3 regions of the Psychromonas sp. SR45-3 genome follow, and region 3 is predicted to be linked to each of the others. Evidence: predicted binding sites of a transcription regulator. Region 3 holds the regulator's gene; each other region holds the start of a gene.
What was found. The regulator sigma-54, encoded in region 3, starts transcription at its own class of promoters, with help from an activator protein. The targets are predictions, from matches to a motif close to GTTGGCACGNNNNTNGNNT.
Positions count from the first base shown of each region.

Region 1: the regulator sigma-54 is predicted to act here: its motif matches at 5,604-5,622, upstream of glnA (glutamate--ammonia ligase).
Region 2: the regulator sigma-54 is predicted to act here: its motif matches at 5,001-5,019, upstream of nirB (nitrite reductase large subunit NirB).

Region 1 is NZ_JACJDP010000001.1:300,906-308,394, reverse strand. Features, by position in the region: gene recG (ATP-dependent DNA helicase RecG) at 1-769, shown strand, start outside; gene glnG (nitrogen regulation protein NR(I)) at 887-2,287, opposite strand; gene glnL (nitrogen regulation protein NR(II)) at 2,320-3,381, opposite strand; gene H5084_RS01285 (DUF4124 domain-containing protein) at 3,393-3,932, opposite strand; gene glnA (glutamate--ammonia ligase) at 4,062-5,480, opposite strand; gene typA (translational GTPase TypA) at 5,957-7,489, shown strand, end outside.
Region 2 is NZ_JACJDP010000017.1:6,761-14,249, reverse strand. Features, by position in the region: gene H5084_RS10685 (calcium/sodium antiporter) at 1-275, shown strand, start outside; gene H5084_RS10680 (hypothetical protein) at 471-668, opposite strand; gene H5084_RS10675 (formate/nitrite transporter family protein) at 913-1,779, opposite strand; gene nirD (nitrite reductase small subunit NirD) at 1,914-2,240, opposite strand; gene nirB (nitrite reductase large subunit NirB) at 2,240-4,786, opposite strand; gene H5084_RS10660 (NAD(P)H-binding protein) at 5,044-5,829, opposite strand; gene H5084_RS10655 (DUF1289 domain-containing protein) at 5,879-6,064, opposite strand; gene H5084_RS10650 (glutathione S-transferase N-terminal domain-containing protein) at 6,167-6,523, shown strand; gene H5084_RS10645 (permease) at 6,570-7,489, opposite strand, start outside.
Region 3 is NZ_JACJDP010000002.1:102,360-109,848, reverse strand. Features, by position in the region: gene rapZ (RNase adapter RapZ) at 1-732, opposite strand, end outside; gene H5084_RS01840 (PTS sugar transporter subunit IIA) at 748-1,191, opposite strand; gene H5084_RS01835 (RNA polymerase factor sigma-54) at 1,286-2,731, opposite strand; gene lptB (LPS export ABC transporter ATP-binding protein) at 2,781-3,506, opposite strand; gene lptA (lipopolysaccharide transport periplasmic protein LptA) at 3,509-4,069, opposite strand; gene lptC (LPS export ABC transporter periplasmic protein LptC) at 4,056-4,619, opposite strand; gene kdsC (3-deoxy-manno-octulosonate-8-phosphatase KdsC) at 4,620-5,168, opposite strand; gene H5084_RS01810 (ATP-binding cassette domain-containing protein) at 5,530-6,336, shown strand; gene mlaE (lipid asymmetry maintenance ABC transporter permease subunit MlaE) at 6,336-7,124, shown strand; gene mlaD (outer membrane lipid asymmetry maintenance protein MlaD) at 7,126-7,489, shown strand, end outside.

The DNA.
Region 1 (7,489 bases), on a different contig from region 3:
GGCTTATGCAGATTTAAGTGTTTCAGTTATTGATGAGTTACCACCGGGAAGAACTGCGATTAAAACGGTGGCATTAGCAGATTCTCGCCGTGATCAAGTTATTCAACGCGTTTACCAAGCTTGTAAAACAGAGGGGCGTCAAGCCTATTGGGTTTGTACATTAATTGAGGAGTCAGAAGTTTTAGAGTGTCAGGCCGCTGAAGATACGGCTAATGATTTACAGTTAGCATTAACTGATTTACGTATTGGCTTGGTGCACGGGCGAATGAAAGCGCTTGAAAAACAATATGTGATGGATGCTTTTAAAGCCGGAGAGTTAGATCTACTTGTTGCAACGACTGTGATTGAAGTAGGTGTTGATGTGCCTAATGCGAGCTTAATGATTATCGAAAATCCAGAGCGTTTAGGATTAGCACAGCTGCACCAATTACGTGGTCGTGTTGGCCGTGGCGAAGTCGCAAGCCATTGTGTTTTATTGTATAAATATCCTTTATCAAAAACGGCTTTAAAACGTTTAAATGTACTGCGAGAAAGTAATGATGGTTTTTATATTGCAGAGCAAGATTTGGCGATTCGTGGACCAGGCGAAGTGTTAGGTACAAAACAAACTGGGATCGCCGATATGAAAATTGCTGACTTATTAAGAGATCAAGGACTTATACCGCAAGTCCAACAATTGGCTTTATTATTAATACGCTCCCATCCTGAATATATTAGACCACTAATTGAACGTTGGTTGGGTGATAGAGCTGATTATGCACAAGTTTGAAGTGGAATAGCTAAATAGTTCACCAACCTATCGCACCATATTGGTGCGATAGGTTGGTGAGATCACAAATTTGTTAATTTTTAACACTGTGGCAGTCAGTTAACCTTGGTTATGTCGTTAATCTGCTAAATTTAACTCTTTTAATTTACGCGTTAAGGTATTACGGCCCCATCCGAGTAGTTTAGCTGCCTCATGTTTTTTACCTTGCGTATGCTTTAGTGCACTTTGTAGCATTATCTTTTCAAACTCAGGTAATAATTGCCCTAATATATTGGTTTCACCATTCCTTAATTGAGTATCAGTCCATTTTTTCAGGCTTTCTTGCCATATCACTGGCTCACCGTCTTGTTCAGGAATATCTTGATGGCCTAATTCAGGAGGTAAATCACTAATATGAACCTCTTGTCCACTAGCCATTACCGTTAACCAACGACAAATATTTTCTAATTGACGCACATTGCCAGGCCAAGGTAGTTCACTCAGGTAATTGAGTGTTGCTTTGGTGAGTTGTTTGCTTTCAACGGTTAATTCATTGGCAATACTATGTAAAAAATGGTTTGCGAGTAGTGGAATATCTTCGCGGCGCTCTCTTAGTGCGGGAAGTTGCAAGCGTATTACATTCAAACGATGAAATAAATCTTCACGGAAATCTCCGCTTTGCACTTTTTTCTCTAAGTTTTGATGTGTAGCTGCAATAATTCGAACATCTACTTTGATTGCTTGGTGGCCACCTACACGATAGAACTGACCATCAGCGAGTACACGTAGCAAACGAGTTTGAACATCTAGAGGCATATCACCAATTTCATCTAAAAAGAGCGTACCGCCGTCTGCCTGTTCAAATCGCCCTTGTCGATTGGCTGCAGCACCTGTAAACGCGCCTTTTTCATGGCCAAATAACTCTGCTTCAATCAATTCTTTAGGGATGGCCGCCATATTCAGCGCAATAAAAGTCTCGTTTTTACGCGGGCTGTGTTTATGTAAGGCTTGAGCCACTAACTCTTTACCTGTACCCGATTGACCATTGATTAATACACTCATGCTGGAGCGAGATAAACGTCCGATGACACGGAAAACCTCTTGCATGGCCGGTGCTTCACCAATAATTTCAGGGGTTGAAATCGGTTGATTATTAGGCTTTTTCTGTTGTTTTAATTCTTTACTATGGTTGATTGCGCGTTTGATTAATGCAGTTGCTTCATGGATATCAAAGGGTTTAGGTAAGTATTCAAAGGCACCACTTTGATAAGCATTCACTGCGCTATCTAAATCTGAATGTGCAGTCATAATAATGATCGGAATTAATGGGTAGCGTTGATGAATTTTTTGCATCAGCTCAAGTCCGTCAATCCCTGGCATACGTACGTCAGAAATGATTATTTCAGGTTGTTCAATGAGCAATTGTTGCCATAGGCACTCAGCATCAGGAAAACTCGCATGCTCGATGTTTTCAGCTTTTAATGTGCGTTCTAATACCCAGCGAATGGCATGGTCATCATCTACAATCCAAGCGGCCATTTTAGTTCCTTATTTTTATACATAGATGGAAGTTAAATTGGTAAATAAACAGAAAACTCTGTATTACCCTTGCAACTATTAAATTCAATACGTCCATGATGTTGTTTGATCAATTCCTGTGCGATAGATAACCCTAGACCAGTACCATCCTTACGGCCTGTCACCATCGGATAAAATAATGTGCTTTTGAGGTGTTCTGGTATGCCTGGGCCGGTATCAATAATTTTTATTTCAGTGGCTAAACGCTGTGGTAAACCATTAATCGTAATTTGATTCGCGGCACGCGTACGCACTGTAATACGGTGTTCTTCGGGCTGATTTTGTAAGGCTTGTACGGCATTTTGAATGATATTTAAAAAGGCTTGTTGTAATTGGTCCGGTTGCATCTCAAAATCGGGAATACTGGGATCATAATCAATGTGAATAGTGATATTTTTAGGTAAATCTAAACACACCAACTTTCTAACTGTTTCTAAAACAGAATGAATATTATGGATACCCTTTGTGCCTAATTTTTGTGGGCCTAATAAACGGTTTACTAGGGCGCTTAAGCGATCAGCTTGTTCAATAATTATTTGGGTAAACTCTTTTAATTCTGGATCTGGTAATTCCGCTTCCAACAGTTGTGCCGCTCCGCGTAAACCACCTAAAGGGTTTTTTATCTCGTGGGCTAAACCTCGGACTAACTCCTGCGCGGCTTTTTGTTGATGCTCTTGATAATGCACCTGACTGATGCGTTTTTGCTGCTCAATACAACGCATCTCCAAAATAATATAACAATCTGATTTAACGCTAACGTAACTTGCACTTAAATCAATTAATAAAGACTGCCCATCAATGAATAAGGTGACTTCATTTTCAGTAAAAGAGGCTTGTTCATGTAATAGGTTGGCAATAGAAACTGGGCTAAAATGGAATTGCTCAGCCAGTGAATACAGGCTTTGTGCATATAAACGTTGTTTGCTTTGTGACAATAATTGTTCACTCGCAGGGTTGGCGTAAATCAATTTTAATGAAGCATCTAATCCTACAAACGCGGTTTTAGCTTCTTCAAGAAAGGTAAAAATAAGATCGCTACTGGGTTCATTTTGCATATTTTTGAGTTCTATTTAAGTGCTGCGCGTTTTAAGTGAATCGTCACAATCTGCGTTTTAGCTAAGGTTTTACCTGTTTCATCCAACAAATGAACCTGTATTTGATGCGTACCACGGTCAACATTAAATGCTCGCATCGTTGGCGACAATTGAGGTGTGCCTAAGGGCTCTGCATCTAAAAATAACTGTAAACGTTGGGAACTTTCTTTTTCAGGTGTTGTTTTAACGTGAATATCTAATGCGCCATCGTTACTGCGTATCGCCATATCATCTTGAGGTGAAATAATTTCTGCTTGATAGTTTATTGCTTTTTTTCTATCTAGACTTAAGTCATCAACTTCTGATAATTTTTTTATTTTAGGTTGGCTGGTGTTAACCGGCATTAAATTTTTATTTTCGACAATAATCTGTTCTGTACCCGGTGCTGCAGTATCTGAGAAATGACTTTTTCCATGTTTATCAACCCAATGATAAATCGTTGTTTCTGCCTGTAATGATGATACTGACATGACAAACAACGGGATCAACAAGAGCATGGGAACTTTAATCATCAAAAACCTCATATCGTGGACAACTTATTTGTTGCTCATATAAAGAATATAGACAAAAAAACCCGCGCAAAGACGGGTTTTCTGACTTAAAGCATGAACTGACCCATGCCATGCTTTATAAAAGTTCTATTATACGCTGTAGTATAATTCAAACTCTTTTGGATGCGTAGCGCGAGAAACGGCTTCACATTGAGCTGTTTTCAATCCAATGTATGCATCAATTGCTTCATTTGAGAATACGCCACCTTCAATAAGGAAGTCACGATCTGCATCTAGTGCAGCAAGTGCTTCTTCAAAAGATACTGCAACCTGTGGGATTGCATCAGCTTCTTCTTTAGGTAGGTCGTATAGATCTTTATCTAGAGAATCTCCAGGGTGGATCTTGTTTTTAATACCGTCAAGGCCAGCCATCAACATTGCAGCGAAACCTAAGTAAGGATTCATTGTTGGATCTGGGAAACGTACTTCGATACGCGCTGCACGTGCAGTCGGTACAATTGGAATACGAATAGACGCAGAACGGTTACCTGCAGAGTATGCAAGCATTACTGGCGCTTCAAAGTGTGGCACTAAGCGTTTGTAAGAGTTAGTTGATGCATTAGTGAATGCATTAAGTGCTTTAGCATGTTTGATAATACCGCCGATGTAATAAAGCGCCATTTCAGAAAGGCCGCCGTATTGATCACCAGAGAACAAGTTAACACCATCTTTACCTAAAGATTGGTGACAGTGGTTACCAGAACCGTTATCGCCAATAATTGGTTTAGGCATAAATGTAGCTGTTTGGCCGTATGCGTGAGCAACGTTATGTACAACGTACTTGTAAATTTGGATTTCATCTGCTTTTTCAACCATAGTGTTGAAACGACATGCGATTTCGTTTTGACCCGCTGTTGCTACTTCGTGGTGATGAGCTTCAACAACTAAACCCATTTCTTCCATGATTAAACACATAGCAGAACGGATGTTTTGAGATGAATCTACTGGTGCTACTGGGAAGTAACCACCTTTAACACCTGGACGGTGACCGGTGTTGCCTTCTTCATATGAAGTACCTGAATTCCAAGCTGCTTCTTTAGCATCAATCGAGAAAAAAGCGCCTTGCATTGTATTACCGTATTTAACGTCGTCAAATAGGAAGAATTCTGGTTCTGGACCAAATAAAATAGTATCAGCGATACCTGTTGAACGCATGTAAGCTTCAGCACGCTTAGCAACAGAACGTGGGTCACGATCGTAACCTAACATTGTTTTTGGCTCTAGTACGTCACAACGTAAGTTTAATGTTGCATCGTCAGTAAATGGGTCAAGTACAGCAGTTGAAGGTACAGGCATTAATACCATGTCTGAATCTTGAATCCCTTTCCAGCCAGCGATTGAAGAACCATCGAACATTTTACCTTCTTCGAAAAAGTCTTCGTTTACTTGGTGATGCGGAATAGAGACGTGTTGCTCTTTACCATGTGTATCAGTAAAGCGTAAATCAACGAATTTTACGTCTTGCTCTTTAATAAGAGCTAGAACGTCTTGAATTGTTTGTGCAGACATGTTGTAGAACCTCATTTGACATCGAAATGTTTAAAAAACAAATCGTTATTCATAAATGTATGAAAATCGATTTATCGTAATTCTGAACTAGTATTTATACTTCTAAACTTATGCTGATACAAGTAGCTAAAACTATGCCAACTTGGCAAAGCCCATTATACCTCGCTTTTTCTTCTAGCACAGCCCGTACAATGTGATCGGGTGCACCAATGTGGTGCTGAGCCGCTCTTTTTTGGTGCCTTTTGTGTTTGAGCGCTCAGTTGTTCGTATTTTTTAAACTTTTCAGCATTTAAGCTAACTGTGACCGACTTAAAACTTTCTATTTTTGAAATTATGTTTACAATGTGCGCACATTTGGCTATATCACTTTAAGTGTTTTCATGGCCTAAATCTTTTTGTACCAATTAAATAAAAACAGGACCTTCTGTTTTTATTTAATTGGTATTTTTAATTAGTAGTTATTTTTGAGGCGCATCATGTCGTTAGATAAATTAAGAAATATAGCCATCATTGCTCACGTTGACCATGGTAAAACAACATTGGTTGATAAACTGTTAGAGCAGTCTGGTACTTTGGATTCACGTGGCGATAATGAAGAACGTGTAATGGATTCTAACGATCTTGAAAAAGAACGTGGTATTACTATCCTTGCAAAAAATACAGCGATCGTATGGAATGATTACCATATCAATATCGTAGATACTCCAGGACATGCCGATTTCGGTGGTGAAGTTGAGCGTATTCTCTCTATGGTAGACAGTGTTTGTCTTATTGTTGATGCGGTTGATGGTCCAATGCCACAAACTCGCTTCGTAACACAAAAAGCATTTGCTCATGGTTTAAAGCCAATCGTTGTTATTAACAAAATCGATAAGCCTGGTGCACGTCCTGAATGGGTAATGGATCAAGTATTTGATTTGTTTGATAACCTAGGCGCTACTGATGACCAATTAGACTTCCAAGTTGTTTATGCATCTGCATTAAACGGTTGGGCAAGTACTGACATGGACACTGTAAAAGATAACATGGAAGATTTATTCCAAACTATCGTTGATACAGTTGCTCCACCAGAAGCAGATCGCGATGGCGATTTCCAAATGCAAATTTCACAACTTGATTACAACTCATATGTGGGTGTTATCGGTGTTGGTCGTATTACACGTGGTCACGTTAAAGTAAACCAAGCAGTAACTATTGTTGGTGCTGACGGTAAAGAACGTAAAGGCAAGGTAGGTCAAGTATTAGGTTACTTAGGTCTAGAACGTCATGATATTGAATATGGTGAAGCAGGCGACATTATTGCAATTAGTGGTTTAGGCGAGCTTAAAATCTCTGACACTATCTGTGCACAAAATAATGTTGAAGCGATGACGCCATTAACTGTTGATGAACCAACGGTAACAATGACTTTCCAAGTAAACAACTCTCCATTCTGTGGTAAAGAAGGTAAATTCGTTACATCGCGTAACATCCTTGACCGTTTGAATAAAGAGCTTGTACATAATGTTGCATTAAAAGTGGAAGAAACTGCCGATCCTGATAAATTCAAAGTATCTGGTCGTGGTGAGCTACATTTAGGTATCTTAATTGAAAACATGCGTCGTGAAGGTTTTGAGTTAGCAGTATCTCGTCCAGAAGTTATTGAAAAAATGATTGATGGTCAGTTACATGAGCCAATGGAAACATTGACTGTTGACTGTGAAGAGCAGCATCAAGGTTCAATCATGGAACAATTAGGTATCCGTAAAGCGGAACTTACTAACATGATCCCAGATGGTAAAGGCCGTGTACGTTTAGACTTTATGATCCCAAGTCGTGGTTTAATCGGTTTCCAAACTGAGTTCATGACAATCACATCTGGTTCTGGTCTTTTATACCATAGCTTTGATCACTACGGTCTACACAAAGGCGGTACAATTGGTCAACGTCAAAATGGTGTAATGGTTTGTAATCAAACTGGTAAAGCGGTTACTTACTCTTTATTCTTCTTACAAGATCGTGGTCGTTTA
Region 2 (7,489 bases), on a different contig from region 3:
TCGCACTGGGTAATATTATTGGGTCTAATATATTCAATATACTCGGCGTAATGGCATTACCAGGACTTATTCGTCCAGGCACATTTGATAGCGTTGTATTAACCCGAGACTATCCAGTGATGTTAGGTTTAACCATCGCCTTACTGATATTCTCTATTGCTTGGCGTAAAGGCACAACTGGCGTTTTAGCGCGCGTTGAAGGTGGTTTATTATTAGCCGCTTATATCGGTTATATGTTTTGGTTATACACTGGCCTAATTGACACGGTTGTTTAGTGTTAATTTAATTACAACAAAAAAATAAAAATTTAAAGGTGCTAAAGATATACTTTAGCGCCTTTTTTCTTTTAAAAAGTAAAACCCATAAATTGCAATAAAATTGTCTATGATTAATAAAACACTTGGCGGCTTCAATATTGAAGTGCATAAGGACTAAGCAGCACCAAGCAGCAAAAAGTACCCGCCCTCCTATTAAGACAATAGGTCCAAGTGTTCTGGCGGCGAGGCGTATAAATAAATAAGAGTGATCCTTCCTAGATAGCAACGAGTATTATTTACAGGGTCTAGCCGTATAAAACTTGCTAAGCCCATTTTGAATTCCTCAATCAATAATTGTGGTGTATAGCTAATAATTACTCCCTCTAATTGTTGTGCACTTTTATTATTCATACCATTCCACTTAATTAAATGGTTAAAAATTACGAAGGAAAAATCAATGAGGGCAAGGCGTTTGATTGAGTAATAGCTAGCTATTGGAATTGAGAACTACGGATTGAAAACAACAAAGTGTTCGTTAATTTTAATCAGCAATATTGATCAGGTTTTTATGCAGAATTGTATCATTTAGATAGCAGGTATAAAAAAGCCCAGCGTGTTAACACTAGGCTATTTATTCCAAAATAAAAATTAATTTTTATTTTGCGTTTAATACTTCTTCTGAAAAAGCTTCATTTGTTGCCTTCACTTCAGATGCAACATTTACTGGTGCTGTATTTTTTCTATGTGTTAAATAAAGTGGGATGGTTGCAAATACTACTCCACCTACAATGTTACCCAAAATGGTAGGGATCAAGTTAAAGTTTAACCATGTTGCAATACCAAAATCAGCACCTAAAATCATACCGAGAGGGAAAAGGAACATGTTTACCACTGTATGTTCAAATACTAACGCGAAGAAGATAAAGATAGGTAACCACATAGCGGCCACTTTACCTGCAACAGAGCGTGATGTCATACCACCAATAACACCTAAACAGACCATCAGGTTACAAAAAATAGCGCGTACAAAACAAGTTATCCAGCCATCCATGCCTAGGTTTTCAAAACCAACGGTACGTGCTGTTGAGACTGCGATAAATTTCTGTGCCACAGCATTAGGGTCAATTGAAAAATTCATAGTTAATGAAATCGCAATCAAGTAAGCCACGATTAATGAACCAATTAAATTACCTAATCCAATCAGTCCCCAACAACGAAAAATACTCGCCCATGAAACACCTGGACGGTTATCAAATTTAGCCAACGGCGCTAAACCAAAAGCACCTGTTACTAAGTCAAAACCCATCAGGCTTAAAATACAAAAGCCAACTGGAAAGACAAGTGCACCAACAAGGCCAACGCCTGTTTGTACAATAGCTGTGATAGCAACAACAACGGCAAGTGACAAAATAATGCCTGCCATGGTGCCACGTAAAAGCAGATCGCCAGTACTCGTTTTTGTTTTAGCTTCGCCAGCATCGATCATGGTTTTTACGAAGTCAGTAGGTTTAATGTAAGACATAATATTGTCCCTATTGGTTAAAGTTTAAAGTTAAAATTGAATAGTAAAAGGCTTCCTACTTACCTCATGAATCACGATCATCACGTCCATAAGTAAGAAGCATTTGAGCTATTTAATCTTTACAGTTGAGCTTTTTATAACTGAACCTCGATGTTGCCTTCTTTGACTCGTGTTTTATAAGTCGCCACTGATACTTGATCACTTTCTAAACATGAACCATCGATTAAGTTAAAACGTTGTTTTTTAAGTGGCGAAGCAACCCACAACTGCTCTTTGTGTTCGCAAATAATGCCGCGAGACAATACATTTGAACGAGAAAATGGGTCCATATTATCAATGGCAAAGACCTGTTCTTTTTCGCTTGGACGAAATATGGCAATTTGCTTACCTTCAATTAGTGCACAAACACCGGTTCCTATATAGATGTTGTTAAACGCACAAACTGGGATCCATTTACTCATTACACTTCCTCCAAATTGATTTTGTATGTTGGGGCTTTTTCTTCAATGAATGCAGGACGTTTTTGATCGCGTATCGGCGTAAATACAACATTTTCATCGTGTAAATCGCTGTTAATAAAATGCGCAAAACGTTTTAATTGATTATCATCAGAGAGTGTTTCTGTCCACTCACACTTATAGCGACCAATTGCTGCAGCCATATCCATTTCAAGTTGATCATTAATACCTAGTTTATTGTCGATAATCACTTTTTTCAGATAATCTATACCGCCATCTAGGTTCTCTAACCAAACTGAAGTACGTGTCGCTTTATCTGCAGTACGCACATAGAACATGACAAAACGGTCTAGGTATTTAAGCATTGTTTCTTTATCAAGATCAGTGGCGAATAGATCTCCGTGGCGCGGCTTCATACCACCATTACCACACACGTACATGTTCCAACCACTATCGGTTGCGATAAAACCAACATCTTTACCCTGTGCTTCTGAACACTCTCGCGTACAACCTGAAACACCAAATTTCATTTTATGTGGCGTACGTAACCCTTTATAACGGTTTTCCAGTTCAACACCGAGGCCAATACTGTCCTGCACACCAAAACGACACCAAGTATTACCTACACAGCTTTTCACCATACGCAGTGCTTTGGCATAGGCTTGACCCGTTTCAAAACCAGCTGCGATTAATTGCGACCAAATATCAGGTAAATCACCTTTATGCGCACCGAATAAAGCGATACGTTGTGCGCCTGTTACTTTAGTATAAAGCTCATACTGATCCGCCACACTTGCCAAAGCAGACAAAGCTTTAGGCGTCACTTCACCGCCGGGCATACGTGGGATAACCGAGTACGTACCATCTTTTTGCATATTACCGAGGAAAATATCATGGGTATCATGCAGACCATTATTATCGCTAGAAAGAATGTACTCACTCCAACAAGACGCAAGAATAGATCCTACCGTTGGTTTACAGACTTCACAGCCGTAACCGCTACCGTATTTTGCTAATAACTCAGAGAAGGTTTTAATGCCTTCAACGCGTATCAGATGGAATAACTCTTGACGAGAATAAGCAAAATGCTCACAAATATAATCATTAACTTCCACACCGAGTTTCGACAATTCAGAGTTTAATAGTTGAGTTACTAAAGGAATACAGCCACCACAACCTGTACCTGCACTGGTTTCCATTTTTATTGCATCAAGCGTGTGGTGACCCGCTGCAACTGCATCAGCAATATCACTTTTCTTAACATCAAAACATGAACAAATTTGTGCTGTATCAGGTAATGAATCAACACCCAATGATACTTTTTCACCACCAGCATGAGCAGGTAGGATCAACGTGTCTGGGTGCTTCGGTAGCTCAATCCCATTAAGTTTGTATTGCAGTAAATCGCTATAACTTTCTGTATCACCAACCAGTACTGCACCTAATAATGATTTACCATCTTCAGAAACAATAATACGTTTATAAACTGATGCGTTTTCATCAACGTAAACATAGCTTTTACAGTTCGGAGTACGTCCATTTGCGTCACCAATACTACCTACATCTACACCTAGTAATTTTAGTTTAGCGCTCATATCAGCGCCTTCGAATTCATTTTCGCGGCCAAGGATATTATCAACAGCCACTTTTGCCATGTTGTAACCTGGCGCTACTAAGCCAAAGAACTTGTCATTCCAAGAAGCACATTCACCAATAGCATAAACATCCGGATCAGAAGTCATACACTGGTTATTGATAGCTATCCCGCCGCGCGGTCCAATTTCAAAACCACATTGTCTAGAAAGCCTATCCTGTGGACGAATACCCGTTGAGAAAACTATAAAATCAACTTCTAATGAAGTGCCATCGGCAAATTTTAGCGTGTTACGCGCCGTTTCACCCGATGCTATAATCTCCTGCGTATTTTTGCCCGTATGAACATTAACGCCAATACTTTCAATTTTTTGGCGTAACATCTGTCCGCCTTGTTGATCGAGTTGCTCAGCCATCAATACAGGTGCAAATTCGATAACATGCGTTTCTACGCCAAGTGCTTTTAATGCACCTGCAGCTTCTAAACCTAATAAACCACCACCGACAACAACACCGCTTTTACTGCGTTTTGCAGTTGCTTCAATTGCATTTAGATCTTCAATGGTACGATAAACAAAACAATCTTGGCTTTCATTACCTTTAATCGTAGGTACCCAAGGGTAAGAGCCCGTTGCCATTACTAATTTATCGTAAGCAACTTCACGCCCAGTTTGAGAAAGAACTATTTTTTTCTGACGATCAATGGTTAAAGCTCGTTCACCAATTAAAACTTCAATATTATGTTTTTCGTAGAAACCTTCTTTCACTAAAGAAAGTTCTTCGGCTGTATGATGAGAAAAGTAAGAAGATAAATGCACGCGATCATAGGCAACGCGTGGTTCTTCACAAAAAGCTGTAATGGAAAATTTTTCAAGATCAGCCTTTTCAACAAAATCTTCAATAAAACGGTGGCCAACCATCCCGTTACCAATAATTACTAATTTTTGTTTACTCATAATTTCCTCATTCACCAGCTAAAACTAAATTCCAGTGAAAGATAACCTAACTTCATAAATGGAACTTGATAGATATCAAGAGAAGTTGCATAAGTGTTAAAAATGAAAATTTAAAAGTAGTTTTTTTAAAAAAATCAACAAAAACCATTATTATTTTAAGGTTATTGTGGCTTTTGTCGTATTTTTATAGTGAATGAGGAGGGAATTAAACAATTAGCCATGATCATGCCATGGCTAAGGTTATTAATAATAGGAAGCTAGCAGATGACTTTATAGATATCTGGAAAGATAAATTGATAGTTTAACTGTGCTTTAACTTTTTCATTACATACAATTTTACTAACCGCGTTATCAGAAAACTGACAATTTGGTTCAGGGTAACCCAATGACTTTGCCATTGTAGAATAATAGTCACTTTTGCTAGGATGGTTATCTGCACAACCATTAAAAGTCTCACCCCAAGCACCTTGCTTTATTACCGTTTTCATCAGTTTAATACAATCTAGCTGATGAATAAGGTTGACCTTAGCATGTCCATCTTTAATGCTTTTACCGTTTGCAAAAAAACGTCCCGGATGACGCTTGGGGCCAATTAACCCGGCAAAACGAATCACCGTACAATCAAAAGCAGGGTTATCTGTAAACAGTTTTTCAATAAGCCGTAAGTTTGTTTCATGCGTTAACGTATCACTCTCTTTACACCACCCCTGATCATTTGCATACACGGAAGTTGAGCTAACAAACAACACATGTTTGATAGGGCTTTTTTCTATTTCAGCAACGAGAGTCTGATAAGCAGTGAATTGTTTACTGGTGATATTGATAATCAGTGTTTCAGCTTGTAAAAAAGGTAAAACATCCGTTAGTTCATTCTCAATATCAACAACATATGACTTTAAGTTTTGCTCTCTTAATTGTTTGGCTTTAGCCTGTGACCGAGTGGATACGCGAATGTTTTTTCCATCTTGCTGTAAGCTTTTTGCGAGCGGTAAACCTAACCAACCGCTACCTAATATACTAATAATGCTATTTTCATTACTCACTTTTATTTCCTTATTAATACACTTACCTGATTCTATAGGGCATAAAATATTAACGTAATACTGAAGCTTGTAACTGCTCACGACGTTGTTTAGTGCTAATAATAATCGTCTCTTTACGCGGACTGGATGCTTGCGACCACTCTTTAATTTCATCCAGACTACGGAAACATCCCATACAAATATCTTGATCATTTAAACAGCAATTACTAATACATGGAGAAGGAGGAATCTGCATCTTTTTTCCTTAGTTGATCATACGTTGCTTTATCATTTCTTTTCTGTCGCTTACGGATCGGTTACAATTTTGCCTTATTAATTTAATAACAAAGAGAAGTAAATGAAAATAATTCGCTGGCTATTAGGCCGTTTAATTTTAACGTTGAATTTCATTTTTGCACCCAAAAAACGTCAACGTACAGAAGATCAACAACAAAAAGTTGACCAAGAAACACAAAGCTTACAATTATATCAGTTTCAAGCTTGTCCTTTTTGCGTCAAAGTACGTCGAGCAATGCGCCGTAATGCACTCAATATTCAACTCGTTGATGCAAAACAAGCTGATAACCAACAACAATTAGCAGAACAAGGCGGAAAAGTTAAGGTGCCTTGTTTACGTATTGAAGAAGGTAACAAAGTCACTTGGATGTATGAATCTTCAGATATTATCCAGTATTTAGAGAATAGATTCGCCTAATAAAAAACCTCTCTTAAACTGTTGAGAGAGGTTTATATCATCAAGACTAATGATGATGGCCGTGATCATGATGATGGCGATGCGCTAATAAACTTTTAGGTAATAACTCCGCAATAAAAGCACGTGCACCTCGACGTAATAATGAAGCAAAATATAACACCAAGATAATGGCTAAACTCACGATATTCCACCAAGCAAAGTCAGAGTCTAATTCTCCTAACCATGGCAATGGAAAAGCATTAATATATTGATTTAATGATAACCCTATCAAGAAGGCTCCGACTAACATCACCATCGCAAAAGCAAAGGCTGCAAAGTATCCCTGTTGAAATCTTAATTGCTTTAATAAATCTAGGCTAATACTTGGCCCAATTAACAAACAAGCCACGGCAGCACCTGGGGATAAACCAGCCATTAGCATCACTGCAATAATGGGTGTCATACCTGTTGCACACAATGCAAAAGGGAAAGCAATCAAAACCATCACTAGTACTTGTAACCATAAAGCTTGCTCAAAGAATGCCCACGCAGGCGTCGCAGACAAGGTGGCAGCAAGCGCCCAACCAAATATAACCCACGGCGCTGTATGATCTAATTGGTGCTGGTAACCCTGTTTAATCGCGGTAATAAAGCGAGAAGTAGGTTTGCCACCCTGGCAACTTTGTGCAACCACGGCTGAAATTGGATTTTTGAAGTGTCGCCCTAGTAACCATGCAATTAACGTTGCAAATACCACCGCAAAAACAATGCGTAAAAGAACCAGCTGCTCGCCTAACAGAGGAATAGAAATTAAAATAGCATCAAACCCAATAATTGGTGTTGCAATTAAGAAGGCAGTAGCGAAGGTTTGGTTTGCACCTAACCCCAACAGTTGTTGATGCATTTTACTCGCAGCAGGAGAACAAACAGGAAGTGGCAAGCCATATACAACACCTTTGATGGCATCTCTAAAGTACGCTTTATTAT
Region 3 (7,489 bases):
AGCAATCGTGACATAGTTTCTATTGTTTTGTTCTAAATGCGGTAACCAAGTAAGGAACAGATTTTCGATATTAGTGATTGTTTCTTTGACTAAAGGAAATGTATTCAAATAATCTTGGATCAGCTTATCCTTGCCAGAATATTGTTTTAAATTCTTTTCCCAGTAAGGATTTGGCAGAAAACGTACATCAAAAATATAATCAGCATCTTCGGGATGTAAGTGTTTAAATCCAAAAGATTGAAAAATAACTAATACATTGCTTTTACTAGACCCTTGCAAGTAAATCTTAAGGTGTTCGTTTAAGTTGTGAACGGAGAGCGAGGTGGTATCAATTGAAAAAGCAGCCAATGCTTTCAAAGGAGCAAGCATTTCGTTTTCTAATTCTAAGGCCTGAGATAGTGATAACTTTTGTTTGGACAGCGGGTGTAAACGTCGAGTTTCGCTATAACGTCTAATTAACTCACTGGTTAATGCGTCGATATAGATAATTTCTAATTCGACTTTTTGTTGCAGTGATTCAATCAGCTTTTTTATCGCATCAACGTCAGAGGGCATGTTGCGGATGTCTAAACTGACTGCTACTTTGTTATCTTTAGGATCTACCGTATCAACCAATTGTTCTAATAATTGATATGGGACCCCGTCAATGCAGTTGTAGCCTAAATCTTCTAGGACATGGAGGGCAATTGTTTTTCCTGAGCCTGATCGACCACTAATAACAATTAACTTCATATGCGCTCCTAAATTTTATAGGGTTAATAACTCAAATAGCTTTTCATTCGTCTTTGCGCTGCGTAATTGACGCAGAAATTGCTTATCTAACAGTTTTTGGCTTATTTCTGACAACGCAGCAAGGTATTCTTTACACAGATCCTCAGGAACAAATATAGCAAATAATATATCTACTTTGTTACCGTCATATGAATCATAATCGATACCTGATTCGCATTGCAAAAATACCGCTGTCGCAGGGGAGTCGCTAGATATTTTAACATGAGGAAGCGCAATGCCAGAGCCTACACCTGTAGAACCGATTTTTTCGCGGGCAATTAAACTTTCGAATAATTCCTGTGCATCTAAATTTAACTGCTCTGCAGCAATAATACTGATTTTTTCTAATGCACCTTTTTTACTGGTGCATACCGTTTGGCAGAAGACGGAATCTTTATTTAATAAAGTAGATATTTTCATAATATATTTAACTGTATTCAACGAACGCGCGAGTTTAGCAGGTTAGTATTAAATGACTATAGTTAATCTCATTTTTATTTGCACTGCTCACTATTTAAAGTAATTGTTTACGTTGGTTAGAAGGCGGAATACCTAAAGATTCACGATATTTTGCAATAGTGCGTCGTGCAACCTGAATACCTTTTTCTTCTAATAATTGTGTTATCTTATTATCACTTAAGGGTTTATTTGTCGGCTCTGCCGCGACTAATTTTTTAATTAATGCACGAATCGCTGTTGATGAGCATTCACCGCCGCCATCCGTTGCAACATGACTTGAAAAGAAAAATTTTAATTCATAAATACCACGTGGAGTATGCATAAATTTTTGTGTTGTCACTCGGGATATGGTCGATTCATGCATTTCTACTTCAAAGGCAACATCATTTAATACCATCGGTTTCATGGATTCATCGCCATATTCGAAAAAGGCTTGTTGCTGTTGAACAATACAGTTAGATACTTTTAATAAAGTTTCATTACGACTTTCTAAGCTTTTAATAAACCATTTCGCTTCTTGCAAGTGACCTTTAATAAATTGTGAGTCAGTTTTGCTGATATTACCTTTACATAGACTAGCATATTGCTCGTTTATAGATAAGTTAGGGTCGCAATCTTGATTTAATGAAACACGCCATTGTCCGTTTATTTTTTTAACGTAAACATCAGGTACGATATATTGCGTTTCACTGGTTTCAATACTGTTACCAGGCCTTGGTTCTAAGCTCTGAATTAAACGCATTATTTCAGATAATTGGCTTTCTTTGAATTTGCTTTTTCTGGCTAATGTTCGATAGTCTCGATTACCGAGTAACTCCATATATTGCTCAAGAATTAAAATAGCTTCTTCGCGCCAAGGAGTGCTATCAGGTAATTGGCGTAGTTGAATTTGTAAGCATTCTTGAGTTGAACGTGCGGCAACGCCTAACGGATCAAAATGTTGAATACGTTTTAATACTACTTCAACTTCATCTAACTCTAAGCCTTCAAGATCAGCTTCTAAACTTTCTAGAATGCTTTCACAGCTTGTTGTTAAATAACCAGACTCATCAATTGAATCAATGATTGCCATGGCAATAACTTGATCGGTTTCAGTAAAAGGAGTGAGTTGCATTTGCCATAACAAGTGATCCTGTAATGAAGTCGAGGACTCACCTTGATAAACGGAATCTTCGCCGTCATAAGCTACAGCATTAGAGCTAGTACCTGTGATAGGTGTCGATGTGTATGACTCTTCCCACTCTTTTTCTGCCGGTAAATCATCGGAAAATTCTTGTTGTGAGATAGCCTCAGAAGTATCAAGTTGGCTACTGTCAGATTCTTTAACTGTTTCTTCTGAACCCGTTTGATCATCTTGTTCTAAGAGAGGATTGGAATCTAGCGCGTTTTGAATCTCTTGTTGTAGATCGAGTGTTGAAAGCTGCAACAATTTTATTGCTTGTTGTAATTGAGGAGTCATCGCTAATTGCTGACCCATTTTCAATTGTAAACCTTGTTTCATCAAAACATATATTCCTAGAACTTATTGCTCAATTAAAAATAACTATACCTTAAAGTTTAAATTCTTCACCTAGATAAACGCGTTTTACATGATCGTTTGCTAATATTTCGTCTTGCGTCCCAATAGCTATAATTTCTCCGTGACTTACGATATAAGAGTGCTCACACACGTCCAAGGTTTCACGGACATTATGGTCAGTAATTAATACACCTAATCCACGGTCTCGCAACTGTTGGATGATATTCTTAATATCGATAACCGAAATAGGGTCGACACCAGCAAAGGGTTCGTCAAGTAAAATAAATTTAGGTTCAGTCGCCAAGGCGCGCGCAATTTCAACTCGGCGGCGCTCGCCACCTGATAAACTCATGCCTTTATTATCTCGAATATGTGTAATATGAAACTCTTCGAGTAGCGTATTCAATTTTTCGTCTCGCTGTGCCTGCGTTAATTCTTTACGAGTTTGTAGAATACCCATGATATTTTCTGTCACAGTCAAGCGACGAAAAATAGAAGCTTCCTGTGGTAAGTAACCAATACCTTTTTGCGCTCGAATATGCATGGGATCACTGGATATATCTTGATCATCAATGATAATAGAGCCTTGATCTTGTTTAACTAAGCCAACAACCATATAAAATGAGGTGGTCTTACCTGCACCGTTAGGCCCTAATAAACCGACGATTTCACCTGTTTTAACTGTTAACCCTACACCATTAACAACAGTTCGGCCTTTATAGCTTTTTACTAATCCTGTCGCACGTAATTCAGCCATCTTTATTTTTCCTCTTTTATTGTTTTTGGTGTAGAGGAATTAGATGACTTTTTAGTTTTATCTTTTTCAAATTGAGCGGGTAAAAAAATCGTCTTAACACGTTCCTGCTTTGCTTTATCGGTGCTGACATTAAGCTCTTGAGACTCTAGGAAGTAGACAATTTTAGCGCCATTAATCTGGCTATCTAATTGTTTTATTTGCGCATTTTTGGTTAACGTTATTGTACCTTTTGCGACGTCATAAAGAATATGTTTTGCCTGTGCATCTAACGGTTTACCATCATCTTGAGTTTGATAGAAAGTAGCCAAATTACCTTCAGCTATCATCGTCTCATGGTTAGCTTGTTTACCACGTACAACAGTAAGTTTATCGGCTGTAATTTTAATTGAGCCTTGGGTAAGCAATACTTCATCGGTAAAGATGATGGTATTACTTTTCATGTTAGCATGTTGTTTTACCGATGAAACGTGAATAGGTTGATCAAAGTCAGACTCAATTGCAAGTGCACTTGCACTGAACAATGTGAAAGAAATAAGTGAAACTGCTAATTTATTTAGATTCATTAAAATATACCGCTTTTGTATTCGAATTAAGTGTCATTTCTTCTGTTTCCATCGATGCCCACATACCAACTCCTTGCTGACGCATTTGTGGTCCAGTCCAATTGACTTGTAATGGTGTGGTGATAATTTTGCTATCTAGCATCACCGTGGCTTCATCAGTAGACATTGTTTGTACGATCTGATCTTTACTTAAGTTTTCAATCAATACTTTACCTGAAAGTATCAATTTATATTTATCCGTTAACGTACCGTTTAGGCTAGTTAATTGCCATGTGGAAACGACACCGGTTTGTCTGTTTTTGTTATAAACGATGACTTTAGGCGACTCAAAGTGAGTTGACTCATCTTCCGAATAGTTAGTCATTTTATCTGCAAAAACACGATAATCATTAAACCCCAGTTGATCATAATGCTGGCTTGTCACATCATCGGCGATATAACTTGGATGGTGCTCTGGTAATGAGGGCACCTCTGTTTCTGGTTTAATATACACCCAAAATACAAAGGCGACGATTAAAGCAATAAAAGGAATGCTTTGACGTTTATTCATTTATTCACTTTTACCTTGCGTCATAGATAGTTGACCATGGCATTGTAGGAATAGGTCACATATTTCACGTACCGCACCAAATCCACCTTTGGTTGTTGTCACTAAATCTGCCTGCTGAATCACCAACGGATGAGCATCATTAACAGCGACACCTAATCCAGAAAGCATCATGGCAGGTAAATCCACAACGTCATCACCGATATAGGCCGTTTGTTCTGGCGTTAATTGTAATTGCTCAAGTAATGAATGATAAACCGTTAACTTGTCATCTTTACCTTGAAAAATATGTTTAATACCTAATGCACTCATTCTATTTTTTACGATATTAGATTCTCTGCCTGTAATAATCGCAACATCAATACCTTGTTGCATGATCGCTTTTAATCCAAAACCGTCTTTTGTATGAAATGCTTTTAATTCTTCACCATTATTTCCCATATAAATTCGACCATCTGAAAAAACACCATCAACATCACATACAAAAAGTTTTATTTTTTGTGCTCGTTGAAAATTAGTTGTGCTGATTTTTCCATAGGGTGTATCGATCATTTATAGGCTCTTTTTTAAATAGGTGGTGATTTTAGGGTAAAAATATCAAAATGTGTACATTAAGGCGAGCATTGTTTACTTGAGTATTTAACTGTCATCATAACAAGACTGCTTATTTTTAAATAGCGTAAACAAGACTAATACTTAGATTATTTAATTAATTCACTGACTAATCGATTAATGAACAACCTATATTAATTGAAAATAACCGCTATCCTCTGACTAATTTTTGCTTTTTTAGAACTTTATGGGGTAAATTCGCTCTAAATTGATACTTTACTGACTTTATCGTCGATTATTAATTGCCTTTCTTGTCTGAATTATTAGACTGAGCTTTCGTTTCCTTAGAGAAAATGTATTCATGCCAACATCACACATTGTTATCAATCAACTTAGTTTCTCGCGCCAGCAAAAGAAAATATTTGATAACCTCGATATGCAATTTGAACGAGGTAAAATTACTGCCGTGCTTGGGCCAAGTGGAATAGGTAAAACTACCTTATTAAAATTAATCGGTGGACAGATCCCCGCGGACAGTGGCGAAGTTATTTTTAATGGCACATCTATTCACCAATGTTCACAAAAAGCGCTTTATGAAGTTAGAAAAAAAATGGGGATGTTATTTCAAAGCGGTGCTTTATTTAATGATCTGACTGTATTTGAAAATGTCGCCTTTCCGCTACGAGAACATACTCAGTTAGATGAAAAGCTCTTAACAACATTAGTGTTAATGAAACTCAATGCCGTCGGTTTACGTGGTGCAAAGGATCTGCATCCCTCACAATTGTCAGGGGGGATGGCGAGGCGTATTGCGTTAGCACGTGCGATTGCGCTAGATCCTGAAGTGATCATGTATGATGAACCTTTTACTGGTCAAGATCCTATTTCAATGAATGTATTATTAAAACTAGTAAAACAACTTAATGATACCTTAGGCTTGACCTCCATCATTGTTTCTCATGATGTCAATGAGGTGCTATCGATTGCTGACAACGTGTATGTATTTGCAGAGAAAAAAATCATCGCTGAAGGCTCTGTTGAGGAAGTGTTAGCGCAAAAAGATAATGCATTATTACAACAATTTTTAGCTGGTGCAGTGCAAGGTCCTGTTCCATTTCATATGCCTGCTGATGACTATCAAGCAGACTTAGAAAAGGCGAATCTATAATGCAACAAGGGGGACTGCAATTGTTACAAAATATTGGTGCATTTACGTTACAACAAATCGGAGGTGCTGGGAAATCGGCGTTGATGTTTTATCGTACGTTATTTACTAAGCCTCACCCTAAATTATTTAGTTTGTGTATTAATCAACTATATCATTTAGGTATTTTATCCTTACCTATTATTGTCACTGCCGGCCTGTTTATTGGTATGGTGCTGAGTTTACAAGGTTATTATGTCTTAGTGGATTATGCGGCGGAAGAAAGTTTAGGTAGCATGGTTGCGCTATCATTATTACGCGAACTAGGGCCTGTTGTCGCAGCCTTGCTATTTGCTGGAAGAGCCGGCTCGGCATTAACCGCTGAAATTGGTTTAATGCAAAGTACTGAGCAAATTGCGAGTATGGAAATGATGGCGGTTTCTCCATTAAAACGAGTTATTGCACCACGCCTCATTGCAGGTATTGTTGCATTACCTTTATTAACACTTATTTTTAATGTTGTGGCTATCTGGGGCGGTTATTTAATTGGTGTGAGCTGGATGGGGATTGATGGTGGTGCTTTCTGGTCGGTTATGGAAGGCAGCGTTAATTTCGGTCCTGATGTGCTCAATGGTATAATCAAAAGTCTTATCTTTGCTGTTATTGTTACTTGGGTTGCTTTATTTAATGGTTTTCACGTTATCCCTAATGCACAAGGCATTAGTAGAGCAACCACAAAAACCGTGGTGTTAGCTTCATTACTCGTTTTAGGAATGGATTTTTTACTAACTGTTATTATGTTTGGAGGCTAAAATGCCACAGAAAAAATTAGAAATATGGGTTGGATTATTTGTTGTTGCAGCGATAGCCTCTTTTGTCGTGTTAGCATTTAGTGTCGCAGGATTATCGTTTAAAGGTGAAGGTAATAGTTATACGTTACAAGCTAATTTTAATAATGTCGGTGGATTAAAACCACGTGCACCGGTTAAGTTAGGAGGGGTTGTTGTTGGACGTGTTGAATCAATTTCTTTAGACAAAGAATCTTATACACCGCTAGTGACACTTTCAATGTTTGAAAAACAAGGTTTTTATCCTGAAACTTCTTCACTTGCTATTTTAACTTCTGGTTTATTAGGTGAGCAATATGTTGGTATTAAACCTGGTTTTATCGATGACG